Regions from separate parts of the Peribacillus sp. NPDC096540 genome, predicted to be linked through region 1. Evidence: riboswitches for the same ligand, from Rfam matches in the RefSeq annotation. Region 1 holds a riboswitch; the other holds the start of a gene.
What was found. Region 1 has a riboswitch for cobalamin ahead of nikA (nickel ABC transporter substrate-binding protein). Riboswitches for the same ligand answer to the same signal wherever they lie in the genome.

Region 1 (3,230 bases):
CAGGTCATCATGATAACGGGTGATAATCAAAGGACTGCCCATGCCATCGGAAACCAAGTTGGCATTGACCAGGTCATTGCGGAAGTACTTCCTGAAGGGAAAGCGGAAGAAGTGAAAAAACTTCAAGCAGCTGGAAAGAAAGTGGCTATGGTTGGAGATGGAATCAATGATGCACCAGCACTTGCCCTAGCTGATATTGGTATGGCTATCGGTACGGGGACAGATGTGGCCATGGAAGCTGCGGATATTACTTTAATTCGTGGAGATTTAAACAGCATTGCCGATGCTATCCTCATGAGTAGAAAAACGATGCGGAATATTAAACAAAACCTATTCTGGGCCTTTGCTTATAACGTAATAGGCATACCGATTGCGGCTATTGGGCTACTTGCCCCTTGGTTAGCAGGTGCTGCCATGGCATTTAGTTCAGTATCCGTTGTAATAAATGCACTTCGTCTGCAAAGAGTAAAGCTTTGAAGTTAAAGTTAATATTTTAGAAAGCATTGGTACTTATACCAATGCTTCAGACTGTAGACAAACTCGATAAATAATTGAGTTTGTCTACAGTTTTTTTGAGGATTTGTAAAATTTGAACGTTGATTGGAACGTAGGGCACTCGCTTTCCGCGGGCGGTCCGGGAGCATCCTCGGCGCCCTTTGCGCCTGTGGGGTCTTCCTTGGACGCGCTTTTCCCGCAGGAGTCTCGCACCTTTCGTTCCAATCAACTTTGTTTTAACATTTAGATAGAACCCCTTTTGCCAACCTTTTAATGAACGCTTTAGGTGGGAATTCACCTGTTTTCCCGCTATTGAACCATGAAGCCCTATGGAAGAAAGGCATAAATATGAATCAGGCTTCGAGCCTACTTGTTATGGTGGTAGCAACCTTTCCTCCTTATTGAAAGCCTATTGGATGTAGAGACTCCTGTTCATGTACAAGTAAATTCAAGAGTTTATCAAGTTCTTGGCTCAAATGTAACGTTTTTTTTGAGGTGAGCCCATGCTTTAAGGCAGTAAATATTAATTCTTTCCTCATTGTCTCTATTTTTTTATGTAGTAGTTCCATACTTTCCAACGAAAATCCCCTCAAGACCTTTCCTTTATTGTAGTATATTTTATTATTACATAAATTAGGATGATTTTAAATAATTAAGTGAGTATTCACTTATAAAAAATGAAAGTAAATTCGGAGGGTGCAATACAGATCTGTAAAAAGAAAATTCTCCTCACTATCATACGATATATGTCGTTACAGATTACTGTTCGTATAAGAGTATGCCTATCCATACCTAACGAGCCGTTAAAAAACATCAGGACTTTAATTTGATATAGCATAAATTTGCGATAACGAATATAATTTGTATTAGGTAAACTTTTTTTGAGTTAATTTTCAAAGTGAATATTTCCATTTTGAGAGAGTTGCAAGCGTAAAACAGTTAAGTTTAGGAAAATTAATATGTTTGTTACATGTTAAAGAGAACATGCTTATTCTCCTTTTACTACCTGTATTTCGTTTATTGCTAGGATGGATATGATTAGTAGCTGGGTTTATCAAAAATTACTTAGGGATGAAACTAATAAATTGTTAAGAGTACCAAATGGTTTCGACATACTAATTTTACGATTGACAAGCTCTATATTTTACTATGAAGATGAGGGAAAATTTCATATAGTATTGGAATGGGTATATTCGTTTAATAGCGAATATTTAAAAGGGAAGCCGGTGCAAAATCCGGCACGGTCCCGCCGCTGTAATGGTGAGTCCTATGCAAGAAAGTCACTGGATAATATCCGGGAAGACGCATGGAGATGATGAACCTAAGTCAGAAGACCTGCCCGTTCTAGAAATGCTGTTAAACCTACGGGAGATAGGGAGGTGTTAGAGTGCTAGAAGACGAATTTGTTCTTAAATAATAAGCATTTCTGACCGTTAAATCTGGTTGGAAATGCTTTTTTTGTATAATTTTCAAATAGTTAAAATTCCATAATTGAAGGTGAGAAAACATGTACTTAAAACGGTCTAGTTTATTCCATTCTTTTGTTGGACTACTAGTAATTTTCACAATTTTTGTTACTGGTTGCAGCAACACAACAATAGATCAAGAAAATACATCAGATAAAGATAAACAAAAAGTTGTTACTTTTTCCTGGCCTGGGGATATAGGTGACTTAAATCCACACACATATTTTCCGAATGAGTTTTTTTCCCAGGCTATGGTATATGAATCCCTTGTTTATTACGGTGAAGGCGGAGAAATTCAGCCTTGGCTTGCAGAGAGCTGGGATATATCGAAAGATGGAAAAGAATATGTATTCCATCTGAGGAAAGATGTTAAATTTTCCGATGGTTCCCTCTTTAATGCTGCAATCGTTAAGAAAAACTTTGATACCATTTTAGATAATCGCAAACAACATGAATGGGTGGAATTAATTAACCAAATCAAAGGTACTGAAATAATAGATAAATATACATTTAAACTTATTTTGAACAACGCGTATTATCCAACTCTGCAAGAACTAACTTACATCAGACCGTTGAGATTTGTAGGAGAAGCTGCTTTTCCTGACAGTCAAAACACATTTAAGGACGGACTCAAGTCTCAGATTGGCACAGGACCATGGGTGTTGAGCGAATATAAGAAAAATGAGTTTGCTGTTTTTAAAAGGAATGAACAGTATTGGGGTACTAAGCCTAAAGTAGATAAGGTGGTTGTTAAAGTCATTACTGACGGAGAGTCAAGAGTATTAGCTTTTGAGAAAAAAGAACTCGACTTTATATTTGGAAACGGGGTCATTAGCCAAGATTCATTCCAATTTTTGAAGAATTCAGGGCAATATGAAACTAAATTGTCAGAACCTACTGCTACAAGAACACTGCTTCTTAACTCAAACAGAGAAGCGACTAAAGATCTTAAAGTTCGGTTAGCTCTTCAACATGCTTTTAATAAACAGGCTGTTATTGATAAGATCTTTTATGGTATGGAAAAAAAGGCTGATACTTTGTTTCCACCTATGTTGCCTTACACGAAAATTAATATAGAGCCTCATGAATATGATACAGAAAAAGCAAAACAGTTATTGGATGAATCTGGATGGAAACAAGTGAAGGGGAAACCATTTAGAGAAAAAGACGGAAAAGAATTGCAATTGGAATTACTGTTTAATAGTACAGACAACATCCAAAAGTCAATCGCAGAATTTACCCAAGGTGATTTTAGAAAGCTGGGAATTG
Region 2 (3,230 bases), on a different contig from region 1:
ATGCTTTGACTGTTCGGCCTGTTCCTTAACGGCCTGTTTATTTTTTTGTCGCATAACGCCGAAGAAGTATCCAATGAATCCGGCGCCAATCGCGGCTTGGAGCGCAAACAATAAGCTTTCAGTCTCTGCACCTGGCGGCTCCCAGATACTGTTGAACCAAGGCTCATATTCCGGTTGGATTTTAGTGATGGCTTCTTCGGCGGCTCCGTCAGCTCCGCCAAATTCTGTTCCTTGTTGGGTGATTAACGGAATAATAGCCAGTATGACGACTAGAAAAAGAAACAATAAACTTTTTTTCATGTTAACGAGCCTCCTTAGATAACACTCGTAGTAATTTCAATTCGCCTAGATTGTATTTCTTCAAGAAATTCATGACAACGACTGTCAATAAACCTTCGCTAATTGCTAAAGGTATTTGGGTAAGGGCAAAGATTCCTGCAAATTTAGTAAATGAGGCCATAAATCCTCCCACCTCCGAGGGGAAAGCTAAGGCAAGCTGTACGGAAGTTACCACATAGGTGCCCAAATCTCCGAATGCAGCTGCTAAGAAAACAGCAATAGAGAAGGACCAACCTAATTTAGTAGCGCCTTTGAATACAAAATAAGCAATGAACGGTCCGCAAACAGCCATGGAAAAAGCATTGGCTCCTAGCGTAGTTAATCCTCCATGAGCTAGTAATGCAGCTTGAAATAACAGAACAATAGAACCGACGACACTCATGGCCAACGGTCCAAACAAGATTGAACCTAAACCGACGCCGGTAGGGTGTGAAGAGCTTCCTGTTACGGAAGGGATTTTTAGGGCTGATAAAATAAAAACGAATGCGCCGGACAGACCCAGCATCATTTTTGTTTCTGGATTTTCCTTCACTCTAGACCTAATGGAACGGTAACCCAAGATTAAAAATGGAAGTGTCACAGCCCACCAAAATATCGCCCATTCGATTGGTAAGAAGCCCTCCATAATATGCATGGCCATTGCTCTCTTTGGTATGAAGAGTAGTAAAATGACAAAATAAAGTATTTTCAAATTGGCTTTTTTCATTTTTTCTCCTTTCGACGCTATTATTTAAAATGATTAAAGCTGAGAAGAGAAGTGGCGGGCAACATAAAAAGCACTTCTCTCAAAAAGAAAGAAGTGCGTAATGAACAGTAAGTTTGCAGCATAATCCAAACATTAGCCTTATCTGCCTGATCCGCACACCCATCCTCGTAGGTTGAAACAGTTTTACGCTTCATGGCAGGTCTCCTGGCTCTGGATCATCATCCTCATACTTCCTTCCCATCTAGTTTGACAGTGGATTATTCTTTACGTATTAGGACTTCCCTTTACAGTGGCGGGACCGCGCCGGATTTACACCGACTTCCCTATTAAGCTAAATTCCGAGAAATTCAGCACCATAAAACTTATGTAATTTTTTGAAAAATTCTCGTTTAGTGTATCATAAAGCAATGATTCCATCTACACTCCGTTCATATATTTTTTTTTGAGAAGGATAAAATCGCAGAGAAGCAAGGAATGAAGCTGAATTATCACCATTAAACTTTCAAAACAGTCGGAATAAACTATTGAATTTTGATAAAGTTGGTATATGATAGATAAAGTTAACTAGAAATGTATGATTATAAAACCAAATATTCCAATTTAAAAGTGCTCTTGTATGAATATGCAAGGGATAATAGGGAAATCGGTGAGAATCCGATGCAGCCCCCGCTACTGTAACGCTGATGAAATTGTCGATAACCACTGGCATAAAGCTGGGAAGGGACAAAAGTAAATTGAAGCGTAAGCCAGGAAACCTGCTTTTAAAATTGTGTGATACTTTTCGGAGGGAAAGGTAGAAGAACTATGGAAATTTTGAGAGTTTCATCTTGCTTGCTGGAGGCTCCTTATTCATATAGTTTTTTTAAACCTTAACTCTAACAGTTAAGGTTTTTTATTTTGCCTTTTCTCAGAATTTAGGAGGAAGAAGATGACAACTTGGAACTTGAAAGGCACAAATTCGCATCTGTTGATTTGTAACGGCAGTAGTTGCATGAAAAAAGGCGGCGAAGAAATAACACAAGCAATTCGTGATGAAATTACTTCACAAGGTCTGAATCAAAAAATTCATACTACTAGAACTCGCTGTAACGGCAGGTGTAAGGATGCCTGCGTTGTGATTGCATATCCTCAAGGGACATGGTATCGAGTGGACTCACCTGATTTTGGACGTGAGATTGTCCGGAATATCGATGAAGAGAAGTTTATTCCGCAGATGCTTTACCAATTTACTGATGGAGAAATGACTCCTAATCCGGATTTTCCACCTCAAACAGGAATTTCAAAAGACAAGTCGTAAAAGGAGATGTCTAAATGAGTACAAACGGTAAATTATTTGTCGTTGGCTTTGGACCAGGGAATTTTGAACATATTACCAAACGTGCTGTAGAAGCCCTTCAAGAAAGTGACTTCATCATTGGTTACAAAACATATGTGGAACTCATTCAGGGCCTTCTTACAGATCAAACGATTATAAGTACGGGTATGACTGAAGAAGTATCACGTGCACAAGAAGCAGTGAAACAGGCGGAGTTGGGAAAGAAAGTGGCTGTAATTTCGAGTGGTGATGCAGGAGTTTACGGAATGGCTGGTCTGGTTTATGAAGTATTGATTGAAAAAGGGTGGAAAGAAGAAACGGGAGTAGCCATTGAAATCATTCCTGGTATTTCTGCCATCAATTCATGTGCCTCTTTACTTGGAGCACCTGTTATGCATGATTCCTGTACCATCAGCCTCAGTGACCATTTAACGCCTTGGGATCTTATTGCCAAAAGAGTAGAGGCTGCTGCAATGGCTGACTTTGTCATTGCGCTTTATAATCCTCGAAGCGGTAGACGGACTAGGCAAATTGTTGAAACACAGAAAATTTTACTGCGTTATCGCTCGCCCGAAACACCTGTCGGATTGGTGAAAAGTGCTTATCGCGATCGTCAGGATATTGTGATAACCAATTTGAAAGACATGTTAAATCACGATATTGGGATGCTAACGACCGTCATTATTGGAAATTCATCTACCTTTTTATATGATGACAAAATCATCACGCCACGTGGATATCAAAGAAAGTATACATTGAATTCGGAAAGGCAACCATTGAAGCCGCATCAACGCTTGCAAAAAGAAGCAGAACCGTGGGCATTAGATCAAGAAACGGCATCTATACAGGAAGCGTACACCGAGTCGACTG

Region 2: another riboswitch for cobalamin. It lies ahead of ACQKMR_RS20160 ((2Fe-2S) ferredoxin domain-containing protein); the one in region 1 lies ahead of nikA (nickel ABC transporter substrate-binding protein).

The regions. Positions count from the first base shown of each region.
Region 1 is NZ_JBNNTG010000021.1:19,728-22,957, reverse strand. It holds gene ACQKMR_RS17570 (heavy metal translocating P-type ATPase) at 1-477, shown strand, start outside; gene ACQKMR_RS17565 (aspartyl-phosphate phosphatase Spo0E family protein) at 894-1,064, opposite strand; cobalamin riboswitch at 1,664-1,852, shown strand; gene nikA (nickel ABC transporter substrate-binding protein) at 2,003-3,230, shown strand, end outside.
Region 2 is NZ_JBNNTG010000026.1:76,796-80,025, forward strand. It holds gene ACQKMR_RS20145 (energy-coupling factor ABC transporter substrate-binding protein) at 1-300, opposite strand, end outside; gene cbiQ (cobalt ECF transporter T component CbiQ) at 1-2, opposite strand, end outside; gene ACQKMR_RS20150 (energy-coupling factor ABC transporter permease) at 302-1,045, opposite strand; gene ACQKMR_RS20155 (hypothetical protein) at 1,066-1,239, opposite strand; cobalamin riboswitch at 1,223-1,418, opposite strand; cobalamin riboswitch at 1,633-1,822, shown strand; gene ACQKMR_RS20160 ((2Fe-2S) ferredoxin domain-containing protein) at 1,974-2,342, shown strand; gene cobJ (precorrin-3B C(17)-methyltransferase) at 2,357-3,230, shown strand, end outside.